Regions from separate parts of the Lysinibacillus sp. FN11 genome, predicted to be linked through region 3. Evidence: riboswitches for the same ligand, from Rfam matches in the RefSeq annotation. Region 3 holds a riboswitch; each other region holds the start of a gene.

The links. A riboswitch is a leader RNA that binds a small molecule or an ion and turns the genes downstream of it on or off. The one in region 3 is predicted to bind lysine.
Region 1: another riboswitch for lysine. It lies ahead of NP781_RS24015 (amino acid permease); the one in region 3 lies ahead of NP781_RS15635 (aspartate kinase).
Region 2: another riboswitch for lysine. It lies ahead of NP781_RS09685 (transporter substrate-binding domain-containing protein); the one in region 3 lies ahead of NP781_RS15635 (aspartate kinase).

Annotation. Positions count from the first base shown of each region.
Region 1 covers NZ_CP102383.1:4,585,244-4,589,957, forward strand. The annotation lists gene NP781_RS24010 (CynX/NimT family MFS transporter) at 1-1,076, opposite strand, end outside; lysine riboswitch at 1,254-1,430, shown strand; gene NP781_RS24015 (amino acid permease) at 1,513-2,976, shown strand; gene NP781_RS24020 (response regulator transcription factor) at 3,130-3,822, shown strand; gene NP781_RS24025 (sensor histidine kinase) at 3,827-4,714, shown strand, end outside.
Region 2 covers NZ_CP102383.1:1,804,588-1,809,301, reverse strand. The annotation lists gene NP781_RS09690 (amino acid ABC transporter permease) at 1-604, opposite strand, end outside; gene NP781_RS09685 (transporter substrate-binding domain-containing protein) at 775-1,632, opposite strand; lysine riboswitch at 1,751-1,937, opposite strand; partial or broken gene odhB (2-oxoglutarate dehydrogenase complex dihydrolipoyllysine-residue succinyltransferase) at 2,276-3,534, opposite strand; partial or broken gene NP781_RS09675 (2-oxoglutarate dehydrogenase E1 component) at 3,626-4,714, opposite strand, start outside.
Region 3 covers NZ_CP102383.1:2,935,262-2,939,975, forward strand. The annotation lists gene sdhA (succinate dehydrogenase flavoprotein subunit) at 1-640, opposite strand, end outside; gene NP781_RS15625 (succinate dehydrogenase cytochrome b558 subunit) at 707-1,315, opposite strand; gene NP781_RS15630 (YslB family protein) at 1,588-2,022, shown strand; gene NP781_RS15635 (aspartate kinase) at 2,121-3,347, opposite strand; lysine riboswitch at 3,481-3,658, opposite strand; gene uvrC (excinuclease ABC subunit UvrC) at 3,766-4,714, opposite strand, start outside.

The DNA of each region.
Region 1 (4,714 bases), 1.6 Mb from region 3:
ATTGCGGCAAATAAATAACCCAAAGATTGTGCAAAGCCTGATAAATCTGCTGCTTCAAATGCAGTACGAGTACGGAGAGTGAAGAACATCATTGCTAGGGCGAATGAAGAACCACCTGCTAACCCTAGAAGAACCATCCACAGGACCCCAAGACTTGTCCATTCCATGACAACTCCAACAAAGCCTACTAAATAGAAGGATGTAAACATCAATACAAGTGGGCGTTGAGAAGTAATTTTACCTGCAATAATAGGCACTGCCAAAGCCATTGGTACTTGTGAGAATTGCATGATTGAAAACATCCAGCCAGCTTTATCAGGCGCTAAACCTTGAGCAATATAGATCTCAGGTATCCACGCTGCTGTTGTATAGAATAATAAAGACTGTAAACCCATTGCCCCTGTGACAGCCCAAGTAACAGGTGATTTCCATAAAGGTGTACTGGTCTTTTTAGATGTAGTAACTGGTTCTGGGTAATTTGACTTTAGTTGAGGTATCCAAATTAGGATTGTAATTAGAACGAGTATGAGTGCAATGGAAAGCGCACCTTGCCAGCCTAACGATGAATTAGCTATCGGATAGCTAATACCAGCTCCAAGGCCAGCAGTAAAATTCATGGACATGGTGAAAAAGGCCATTAATAAACCCACATGATATGGAAATTTTAATTTTAATAATCCTGGAATTAGTACATTTCCAAAAGAAATGGCTACGCCAATTAACACAGTACCCAATAGAAGTAATTCTGTCGTACCAAGTGAACGTAGGACAATTCCTAAGGCCAAGAGAAAAGTTGATAAAAATAATGTTAGCTCAAGCCCTAGTTTGCGTGCTACAACTGGTGCAAATGGAGATATAATAGCAAAAGCCAGCAATGGAATTGTTGTTAGAAAGCCTGCCAATACATTAGATATTCCAAGATCTTCACGGATAAAGGATATAATTGGACCAACAACAGTTAGTGGCATTCGTAATGTAGAGGCTATAAAGATAACGCCAAAGACTAAAAGTAAGGTTGTTCCTTTCCAGCTAATTTTTTTACTTGGATAACTAGTGGTATGATCATTTGTAGTCAAAATAAATCCCCCCTAATAATAACCATTCTAATTGAACTACTATCACACTTTATCACACTATTAAAAATAGTAGAAGATTCATAAAATACGGAACATTTCTTACGGTATTGAAATGTCTATGGTCTTATGTTAGTATAATAAACATCATAAATTTAATAATTATATGCCTCATGTTTGTATTGAGGTAGAGGTCGCGATATTTATAAGTATGCTAATTGAAATGACAAGCATTGATGAGATTAGCTGAAAGGAAATATTGCCGAAGTGTGAGGGGACTTGAAAACCTCATGCTGGGGCTGTCTCCGAAAGGAACAGAACTGTCACGTTTGTACAACGTGTTGAGCTATCATGTAGGAAAAACTGAGGATTAACGTAGCCATCACAGTGTATATGTGATGGCATTTTTTTGCCTCATAAATAGGAAGGAAGCTATATCGTGAGTGAAATAAAAGTAAATCAGCTCGGACATAAAGCGCCGAAGCTGAAAAAAGAATTAAAAAGCCGTCATATTACAATGATTTCTTTAGGCGGTACAATTGGTACGGGGCTATTTTTAGCCAGTGGAGGTGCTATTGCTCAGGCAGGGCCTGGGGGAGCTTTGCTTGCCTATGCTTTAATCGGTATTATGGTGTATTTTTTAATGACAAGCTTAGGGGAAATGGCTGCCTATATGCCATCATCAGGTTCATTTAGTACGTATGCAACCAAATTTGTAGATCCCGCTTTGGGCTTTGCATTAGGCTGGAACTACTGGTATAACTGGGCAATCACCATAGCTGCCGAAATTGCTGCTGTGTCATTAATTATGAAATATTGGTTCCCAGATAGCTCATCAGCACTTTGGACAGTATTATTTATTGCTGTTGTATTGACGTTTAATTTACTATCCGTAAAAAGTTATGGTGAAAGTGAATATTGGTTTGCCATGATTAAAGTAGCAACGGTTATTGTTTTTATTATCATTAGCTTACTAATGATTTTTGGTATTTTAGGTGGGCAGGCTCCTGTAGGTTTTACTAATTTCTTTGTTAGTGATGGGCCATTCCATGGTGGCTTCCTTGCTACATTTGGTATTTTCCTAGCTGCAGGATTTTCATTCCAAGGGACAGAATTACTAGGAATTACAGCTGGTGAAACAGATAATCCTGGTAAAAATATTCCGAAGGCTGTTAAATCTGTATTTTGGCGTATTCTTTTGTTTTATATTTTAGCGATTGGTGCAATCGGGATGTTGATTCCATTTACAGACGAACGTTTGTTATCAGAAGATATCGCAGTATCACCATTTACACTAGTGTTTGACCGTCTAGGTATTGCCTTTGCTGCTTCTTTAATGAATGCCATTATTTTAACGGCTATGCTGTCAGCAGGAAATTCAGGACTATATGCATCTTCTCGTATGCTATGGCAATTAGCAGTGGATGGACATGCTCCTAAATTTTTTGCAAAGCTAAGTCGTAGAGGTATTCCGATTTATGCACTTATGGCAACATTAGCTGTAGGCTGTTTAGCATTTTTGGCATCCTTCTTTGGCGATGGAGTGGTTTATATCTGGCTATTAAATGCTTCTGGAATGTCTGGCTTTATTGCATGGCTAGGTATTGCGTTTAGTCATTATCGTTTCCGCCGAGCGTTTGATGCACAGGGCTTAGATCCAAAGTTATTACCTTATAAAGCCAAATTATATCCGTTTGGACCACTATTTGCTTTTACAGTTTGTATGATTGTAGTCATTGGACAAAATTACACAGCCTTTACAGGCGATAAGATTGATTGGTACGGTATCCTTGTTTCGTATATTGGGATTCCATTATTTTTAGCATTATGGTTGGGCTATAAAATAAAGCACAAAACAAAAATGCTTCCACTTAAAGATTGTGATTTAAAAGTTGAAGATTAAATAATAGAGCTGTTCTGTAAACCTAAGAGCGATGGTTTATGAGGCAGTTCTTTTTTCAACACTCATAAACAAAATCTCTCTAATCAAACATCATAAATATGGTAATGTAATATACATATGGAAATTGGGTTTTGATAGGAGAGGTGCATGATAGTGCAAAAACATATTTTACTGGTAGAAGACGATGAAGCCATTCGTGAAATGGTTGATAATTACTTAACGATGGAAGGTTTCAATGTCACAACAGCGACTAATGGCGAAGAGGCATTACATAATTGTTTGCAAAATACCTTTGATTTGGTCATCTTAGATATTATGATTCCTAAATTAAATGGTTTGGAAGTATTAAAGATTATTAGAGAGCAGGCAGCACTTCCTATCATTATTATGTCTGCAAAAGACAGTGATGTTGATAAAGCATTGGGCTTAGGATTGGGGGCAGATGATTATATTGCTAAACCCTTTTCTATGCTGGAATTTTCAGCACGTGTAAAGGCTGTTATCAGAAGAGCTACGAAATACTCTAGTCAAGCTGAACAAAAGCAAGAGGTCCTCAAAATTGATAATTTAAAGATAGATATCGTTAATTTCTCAATAACAAAGAGCGGACAAGAGATAAAGCTGACATCAAAGGAATTTTCCATTTTAAAATTGTTTGTGACAAATCGTCACAGGGTTTTTACCAAAGAGCAAATTTATCAGATGATATGGAAAGATGCCTATTACGGAGATGAAAATATTATAAATGTACATATTAGAAGACTACGTGAAAAAATAGAAGATGATCCATCAAATCCTCAGTATATTAAAACTCTATGGGGAATCGGCTATAAGTTTGAGGGATAAAAATATGATGATATTTCTATTAATAATAATTGTATTGCTAATCGGGGTCCTAATTTTTCAATGGAAAGTCAAGAGGGAACAAGAACGCGCTATCCAATACATTCATAGTAAACTACACGTAATTGTGAATGAACAGACGTATGAAAAGATTCTAGTAACAACTACAAATTCAGAAATTCAACAGTTACTTATTAAACTGAATACGTTGCTAGATCAACATCAAAAAATCCAGGCTACACATCGAAAAATGGAAAATTCCATGAAAAAGATGTTGGCCAATATTTCGCATGATCTTAAAACACCTTTAACCGTTGTACTTGGCTATATTGAAATGCTTCAACTTCAAAATGCGATGAGTGACGAAGAACGCCAACGATTACTTACAGGTGTACATGCTAAAACATTAGAAGTGTTAAAAATTATCCATACATTTTTTGACTTGGCGAAATTAGAGGCTGGAGATACAGATTACCCAATCACTAAAATCAATGTCAGTGAAATATGCCGTAAAAATATTTTGTCTTTTTACGATCTGGTTACTTCAATGGGATTAGATATTAATATTGATATTCCTGCAAGCCCCATGTATGCCCTTGGTAATGAAGAAGCATTAAATAGAGTGCTAAACAATCTACTGTCTAATGCTATTGCATATGGAGCAGATGGCAATGTAATTGGAATTACTGTAAGACATGAAGAAGCCAATATTGATATTGATGTGTGGGATTGTGGCAAGGGTATTGATGAATATCATATTGATAGCGTATTTGAAAGGATGTATACACTTGAGGATTCTCGAAATAAATCTTTTCAAGGCAGTGGTTTGGGACTAACGATTACAAAGCGGCTAGTAGAAATAATGAATGGCTCCATCCGGTTATCGAGTATTCCT
Region 2 (4,714 bases), 1.1 Mb from region 3:
ATGATTCGAAATAACGGAAGTTGTTACCCGAAATTGATTTTGTTTGGAAGAATAATTCCGTTACTCCAATGACATTTAATACGGCTGTATCTTTAATATTCATGATTAATTGGTTACCTGTTGCTGGTAAAACATTACGCGCTACTTGTGGTAAAACTACATGAAGCATAATTTGGAAGTGATTCATGCCAATTGCTGATGCTGCCTCGTATTGACCATTATCAATAGATACAATACCGCCACGAACAATTTCTGCCATATAGGCCCCTGTATTGAGGGAAACGACTAAAATACCTGCTGTAATAAAGTGCATATCGATACCGAATGCGATATCTAATCCGTAGTAGACAACCATAGCTTGTACAATCATTGGTGTACCACGGAAAAATTCAACATAGCATGTTAGTATAAAATTAATGAGCTTTAAGCTATAAAATTTCACACCTTTTTTACGAACTGGAATCGTATGCATAATTCCGATGAAAAATCCGATAAATGCACCAATAATTGTACTAATACTCGAAATCAGTAACGTATAATACGCACCTCGTAAAAACATTTGCCAGTTGTTTTCAATAATTGAAAGTATCCATTCAAGACTCATGATGTTCCTCCTAACAATGTCATCTTGCTCGTTTATTTCTTTTGTGTCCTAGCTCTTTCTACTATTCTATGATTTGTCACGCTAGGACATTATCATTATGTAGAGAGGTTCTCATTTTGATAATGATGAAATGATCATGCACGGACTAATTGCTAGTCCGTGCCATATCATTATTGTGCTGCGGGCTGTTGAGAAATAGCTTCTTCCATAATCGCTTGACGATCATCTTCTGAAATGCCTTTTAGGATTTCATTGATTTTTTCACGATTTGCGTCATCTTTACGTAAGCCTACAGCAATTGAAGTATTTGATAGGTCTGTATCAAAGCCTTCTTCAAATGCTACATATGTGAATTTATCGTTGGCTGCAGAAGCGGAAATGCCCTCTGGACGTTCAGCTACATAGCCATCAATTTTACCTGCTTCTAGTGCCACACGCATTGCTGGGAAGCTCTCCATTGCCGTTTGCTTTTCTACGCCTTTAATTTGATCGATAACTGTGTAGTTTGATGTATTTAATTGTGATGTAATTTTAGCACCTGAGAAGTCTTGAATCGATTTTGCGCCTTCATATTTGCTACCTTTTTTAATAACCATAACAAAATCAGAAGTATAATAGTTTTCTGTAAAATCAATTGTTTTCTTACGTTCTTCTGTTGGTGACATACCTGCAATAATTGCATCAATTTTGTTCGATTGTAGCGCTGGAACTAATCCGTCCCACTCCATTTTAACAATGACTAACTCTTTGCCTAAACCTTCAGCGATTTTCTTTGCCATTTGTACATCATAGCCACCTGCATATTCTGCATTATCCGCAATTTTCACTGCGCCATTCGCATCGTCTTGCTGTGTCCAGTTGAACGGTGGGTAGCCAGCCTCCATGCCAATTCGGAATTCACCGCCGCCTTCTTCTTTGTCAGTTCCAGCATCACTTGAACCGCCCTCTTTTTTGTCGCTTGTGCCACATGCAGCTAGCACAATTGCCGTCATGATAGAGATCATTACTAACAACCATTTTCTTTTCATGAAAAACTCCCCTTTTCTGTAAAAAAATAAGACAACTGTACTAAAAAAGACCTAAGTTTATTGAACTTAGGTCTTACCTTTATGACAGTTGCCCAAATCCTCACTATAATTTCCATGTTTCCGAGATAGCACAACCTAGTAAATCTGGAAATCCATTTACTAGGACAGTCCTGCACTTATTCACTGCAGACCCAGTATAAAAGTACGAGCTCCTTTTATACTTCGGCGATATTTCCTTCTTCATTGCGTCTTCGCTTGCTTTTACTCAACAATGAACTAATAAATACCGCGCCTCTACCTCACTGGTAACAATTCGTGAGGTTTGTTTATTTAATTGATATTTAGATACTACTATAAAACTAATATGTTCGTCAAGACGATTTTAACATTTTTCTGACTAATGACAATATTAGGATATTGTGCGTTCTGCTTCCACTTTAAATCGTTGAACTTTTGTTGATATTTCTGAAAATTACAACAAATATTTATTATAGAGTATGTTCTCTATGTGAGAAAAGTCGCTTTTTTTCTTTCTTTGCTCCTCTAAACGATATAACATTCGTACTCATTCAAGCATAGAATCGGTCAATACCTTTTATCATACAAAAACCCTGCTGAACATTGTTCGCAGGGTTTAATGGCATTATGAATTTAATAATAAATCTTCAGGATTTTCGATTAATTCTTTAACTGTTTTTAAGAATCCTACAGAATCTTTACCATCGATGATACGGTGGTCGTATGAAAGTGCTACATACATCATTGGACGGATTTGAACTTCACCATTTACTGCAACTGGACGGTTTACAATTGAGTGCATACCTAAAATACCAGCTTGCGTACCGTTCATAATTGGTGTTGACATTAATGAACCGAATACACCACCATTTGTGATTGTGAATGATCCACCAGCCATGTCATTTAAGCCTAATTTTTTATCACGAGCTTTTGTCGCTAAGTTAGCGATATCTTTTTCGATTTCTGCAAAGTTTTTACTATTTGCATCGCGTACAACTGGTACGACTAAACCTTCTTCAGTTGATACAGCAATACCGATATCAAAGAAGTTATTTAAATGAATTTCATCGCCAGAGATTTGAGCGTTTACGTATGGGTATTTTTTCAGTGCTGCAACAACAGCTTTAGTGAAGAATGACATGAAACCAAGTTTGATGTCGTTTGCTTTTACAAACTCTTCTTGTTTACGTTTACGAAGTGCCATGATGTTTGTCATGTCAATTTCGTTGAATGTTGTTAACATTGCTGTTGATTGTTTAACTTCTAATAAACGTTTTGCAATTGTTTGGCGACGACGGCTCATTTTTTCAATTGTTACACGGTCAGAATTAGCTGCTGGTGTGAATACTACTGGGCCACCTGAAGTTGCTACGGATGTAGGTGCTGCTGCTGGCGTTACAGCTGGTGCTGTACCGTGAGCTGCTACATCTTGTACACGTACACGTCCTTGTGGATCTACTGGAGATACCGCTGCAAGGTCAATACCTTTTTCACGTGCAAGACGACGTGCTGCTGGAGATGCAACTACACGCTCACCAGAAGTTTCTTCTACTACTGGAGCTGCTGCAACTGGTGCAGGTGCTGCTTGTGGCGCTGCTGGTGCAGGTGCTGCCTCAGTTGGTGCTGCCGCTGGAGCTGCTGCTGCGCCTTCGCCTGCTTCTACTACTGCGATAACTTGACCAACTAGTACAGTATCGCCTTCTTCAGCTAAAATTTGTGTTAATACACCTGCTTCTTCAGAAATGATCTCAGCGTTTACTTTATCTGTTTCAAGTTCAACGATGAATTCACCTTTTTCAACGCGATCGCCCACTTTTTTACCCACTGTGCGATACTACCTTCTGTAATCGATTCTGCTAATTCAGGGACTTTAATTTCAGCCACTTTCATTTCCTCCTTTGATTAACGTGCATGACGCACATAGAAGGGCTACTGCTTAAGGGCAAGTAGCCCGGTTTCAAAAATTGATATATGATTATTTAACCTTTACTGGCTCAGCAACCGCTTCTTCAATAAGAGCTGCTTGTGCTGCTTTATGAGAATCTGCATCCCCTTCAGAAGTTGAGCTCATTGCAGGACGGCCTACATAGCGAAGTTTTTTACCTTCTGAAAGTTCGTATAATGTTTCTAATGCATAATTCCATGAGCCTTGGTTTTTAGGTTCTTCCTGTACCCAAACAATCTCTTTTGCATTAGGATACTTAGCAATGATACCAGCAACTTGCTCTTTTGGGAATGGGTAAAGTTGTTCTACACGAATAATGTGTAGGTGATCGAAGCCTTCGCCGTCTTTCACGCGCTCTGCTAAGTCGATCATCACTTTACCTGTACCTAAAACGATACGCTCTACAGCTTCTGGTTTAGCCCCTAAGCCTGGTTGTTCGATCACTTCTTGGAATGAACCATTTGCTAATTGCTCAGCATTCGCCGCAGCTAGTGGGTGACGTAATAATGATTTTGGTGATACGACTACAAGTGGACGTACCCCTTCTGTACCTAATAATGCTGCTTGACGGCGTAATAAGTGGTAGTAATTTCCTGCATTTGAACAGTTCGCTACAAACCAGTTATTTTCAGCTGACATTTGTAAATAGCGTTCCATACGGCTTGAAGAGTGCTCTGGACCTTGACCTTCATAACCATGAGGTAAAAGGATAACTAGGCCAGATTTTTGACCCCATTTTGAGCGTGCCCCTGAAATAAAGTTATCAAACATCACTTGTGCCATATTCGCAAAGTCACCGAATTGTGCTTCCCATACTGTTAGTACATGGCTATTTTCTAGGTTGTAACCATACTCAAAGCCTACCACCCCAGCTTCCAGTCAGCGGAGAGTTGTGTACTGTAAAGGATGCGTTCGCACCAGAAATATGGTGTAGTGGCGTGAAGACATTGCCATTGTTTTTATCATGCAGTACTAAGTGACGTTGAGAGAATGTACCACGTTGTGCATCTTGACCTGTAAAGCGTACTGGTGTGCCATCTTGAATAATCGTTGCATACGCTAAAGTTTCAGCATGACCCCAGTCAACTTTTGCAGACGCATAAGCATCACGGCGTTTTT
Region 3 (4,714 bases):
CTGTGTTAATAACAGAGTTTGTTGTTTTACCGAAGATAATACCAGGGCCACCAGTCGCCATAATAACAGCGTCTGCACGGAATGATTTAATTTCTTCTGTACGCATATCTTGCGCTACGATACCACGACAAACGCCGTCTTCATCGATAATAACACCAAGGAATTCCCAGTGTTCATATTTATTTACTAAACCAGCTACTTCATGAGAACGAACTTGCTCATCTAGCGCATATAGTAATTGTTGACCAGTTGTTGCACCAGAGAAAGCTGTACGGTGCATTAAAGTACCACCAAAACGACGGAAATCTAAAAGTCCTTCTGGTGTACGGTTGAACATAACACCCATACGGTCCATTAAGTGAATAATGCCAGGTGCTGCATCACACATACCTTTAACAGGTGGTTGGTTCGCTAGGAAGTCCCCACCATATACTGTATCATCAAAGTGGATCCATGGAGAATCCCCTTCACCTTTAGTATTTACCGCACCATTAATTCCGCCTTGCGCACAAACAGAGTGTGAGCGTTTTACAGGAACTAATGAGAATAAATCAACTTCAGTACCAACTTCAGCTGCTTTAATCGTTGCCATCAGACCGGCAAGACCACCGCCGACAACAATTATTTTGCTTTTCGCCATGATTATTTCTCACTCCTCTTAAAAAATTGCAATGATTGCATGTGCTCTATCGTAGCTTCTATGGAATTATACGAAAGCTAAAATAGCAGCCACACCAACTACACTTAGAATTACGAAAAGAATGTTTGTTACGTAAGTAGCGATCTTTTGAGACTGAGGAGATTGTGTAATACCCCAGCTTACTAGGAATGCCCATAAACCGTTAGATAAGTGGAAAGTTGCTGATAAAATACCAACAATGTAGAATCCAAGCATGAATGGATTAGCAACAATATTCGCCATCATGTCGTAATCAACGTGTGTGCCAAGTGCTTTTTGAATACGAGTTTGGAAAATATGCCATGCAATGAATATCACTAAGAATACACCAGTAAAACGTTGTAAAGAGAACATCCAGTTACGGTACGTGCTGAAACGTCCTGTGTTTGGTGTAGCAGTGAATGCAATGTAGACACCATAGAATGCGTGGAACATTAATGGAATATAGATGACAATCCATTCAACTAGGATAAGGAATGGAATCTTTTCCATTACTGCGGTAGCATCGTTGTAACTTTCTGCCCCGCCTGTTGCTGTAAAGTTAATGAACAGGTGCATCGTTAAAAACAGACCTACTGGAATGATCCCAAGTAGAGAATGTAAGCGACGCCATAAAAACTCTCGATCTTTCGACAAGACTGTTACCCCCCTTAGTACTTAAAATAGCACAACAAAAGAAGTCATCATTTTGTAAATGATACTTCATTGACTGTGTATTTCATCATGGTACAATATTATGACATGTTTATTGTACTCTCAAGAGCTACGAGCGTCAAGGCAACTCGGAGTTTTTCATAGAGCTTATTAAAGAACTAATCTAGTACATGATGCGTCGTTTTTTCTCGAAAAATCTATCATTACTTTATTACCGTTAAATTTTAAGAAAATTCTAAGAAAGAAGGATAACAATGTTAAACACTCCATCTCCTACAATCTCATCATTTGGCTATGAGATCATTCGTGATCATATTCTATCTTCTATACTCGGTAAACATGAAGATGACGTCCTTTATTGGGCAGGTAAAGAGCTTGCTCGCAAGTTCCCATGTAAAAGTCAAGATGAACTTATCGCATTTTTCGCAGATGCCTGCTGGGGTACATTAGAACTCATAAAGGAATCAAAAGATGGACGTATTTTCCAGTTGAAAAATGACCCTGAAATTCTGCAAATAAAGCAGCGTAGCTTTAAACTTGAAGCAGGATTTATAGCAGAGCAAATTCAACTAGCTAAAGGCTACCTGACAGAATGCTATAGTGAAAAACGGGAAAAGCAACAATACGTCATGTTTACAGTCAAATGGGACGTTAAAGAACGTATTATGAATACCATTCCCTCAGAATAATTAAAAAGGATTGTCTCCCATTAAAGATTGGGATGACAATCCTTCTTTTTTCTTCCTTTTATTTCGGTCAATTACATAAAATGCTGTTTCTTCTATTATTATATGTAAAGTGCTTGCTCTAAATTAAACTCATCATGGAGAGCATTAGCTGCTTGGATCATATCATCCTGTGGTACAACAACGGACACTTTTATTTCAGAAGTACTAACCATTTTTACAGGGATATTTTCGCGACGTAACCGATCAAACATACGAGCGGCAACGCCTGGATTGGAAGCCATGCCTGAACCAATAATAGAAACTTTTGCTAGTCCAATTTCGAAGTCAGCAAAACTAAATCCGAGTGATAATTTACTATCCTCTAAAACACGTAATGCTTTCGCAAATTCCTCTTTTAAAATGGAAAACGATACAGTTGGCTTCAACCCATCAATAATGGCTTGGACAATAATATCAACATTAATACGGTTCTCTGCAAGCACCATAAATATATCTGCTAATGAAGCATTGGAAAAAGCATCATACCCTACTGTTAAACGAATAATATCTGATTCAAATGCAACACCACGAACGACTGAATTTTTTTCCATTTCCACTTCCTCCTTCAATAAAGTGCCTACTGATTCTATTAAACTGGAGCGTATAATAACAGGCATTTGAAATTTTTTCGCTAACTCCACCGCACGAGGATGTATGATATGAGACCCTAAATTAGATAACTCCAACATTTCATCATAGGAAATTTCCTGTAGCTTTTGGGCATTTGTAACATATCGTGGATCTGCTGTATAAACACCATCCACATTTGTATACATATCTACTCTCTCCGCTTCCAATGCTATGGCAAGTGCAACAGCAGCTGTTTCAGCTCCACCTTTCCCAAGCATGGTGATATTGTGCTCTTCGTCAATCCCTTGTTCTCCAGCAATAACCACAATTTGTCCCTGTGCAAAGTGTTCTTCCATTCGATTAATATCTATATAGTCGATACGAGCATGCCGATACATACCATCCGTATGTATACCAGCTTGCCATCCCGTTAGAGACACAGCCTCATAGCCTGCTTCCTGCAAGGCGATGGCAAATAAAGCACTTGATAATTGAGAGCCAGTTGACAACACTGCATCTAATTCTCTTTTCGACACATCGTCAGTTAGTTGGTGTACCATCAATTTCATCTCTTTCGCAGTGTGTCCCATTGCTGCAACGACCACTACTACATCAAATCCTTTGTCCTTTTGAGCAATCGCTTTCCTAGCAGCCTCTTGGATTTGTTCAGTAGAAGCTAATGCAGCTCCTCCAAACTTCATCACGATTTTAGCCATTTCTTTCGTTCTCCCTTCCAGTTCATATATTTTACAAAATCATGAGGTGTAAAACAGTTTCTGGAAAACCAAAAGGCAGCCTCCACATAACGTGAAAGCTGCCTATAACATGTACAATAATCGTAACTTGCGCATGTGTGATAGCTCTCCGAAACGTTTAGAATCGACAGTCTTACATTTCTTAAATGCAAAACCAGTACAGCAATGGAACAACAATACTGCACTTCGGCAAGCTCCCCTTTCACACAATATCTCTGGACTTGTCCATCCTCCATCGCGTTACTCTTGAATCTTGCACCTCTATCATCACTTTAAAGTGAATGTATTCAATTCATTAAGCCTTAGCGTAAACAAACTAGTCACGCAGTTGACTCTCCATAACATTGAAAACAATGTTATTTATAACCATAGCACATGCCTATTCCTTTGACAATGATTGTTGCTGAAAATAGCTAAAAATTTGGCTTGCTAAATTAGCAGGCATCCCAGCCTCCTGTAATGCTAGCTCGCTCGCCTCTCGAATTTTTTTGACTGAACCGAAATGTTTAAGCAGCTGTTGCTTTCGTTTTGGTCCTACCCCTTCAATATGATCTAATACAGATTGAATGGCATGTTTCTCATGCTGTTGACGCAAGAAGGTAATAGCAAAGCGATGGACTTCGTCTTGAATTCGTTGTAATAAATAAAAGCCATCACTTGTACGTTTTAAGCTAATCACTTCTGGTGGATCACCAAACAATAGCTGAGAAGTATTATGCTTATCATCCTTGGCTAAACCAGCAATCGGTATAACAAGACCAAGCTCATCTTCTAGTACTTCACGGGCTACTTCCATTTGTCCCTTACCACCATCAATTAAGACTAAATCTGGTAATGGTAGACCTTCCTTTAAAACACGAATATAGCGACGACGTATAACCTCCTGCATTGCACCGTAATCATCATGTTTGGCTGCTGTACGCGTTTTATATTTTCGGTACTCCTTTTTTGCAGGCTTCCCATCAATGAAAACAACCATAGCAGACACTGCATCCGTTCCATGCATATGACTATTATCAAAAGCTTCAATTCGTAAAGGTACACTAATACCCATTGCTTCACCAAGTGCCTCACAAGCACCAATCGTACGTTCTTCCTGACGCTCTATTAGCTGGAATTTAGCTGCCACAGCAATTTCAGCATTTTTGGTAGCTAATTCAACCAATTCCTTCTTTTGACCTCTTTTCGGTGTGAGCACTTTAATTTCTAATAATTCTGTTAAGATAGCTGCATCAATGGCTGGTGGAATAAAAATTTCTTTTGGCTTAATATGCTCTGGCTTTTCATAAAAGCGCCCAACAAATGTTAAAAATTCTTCCTCTGCATCT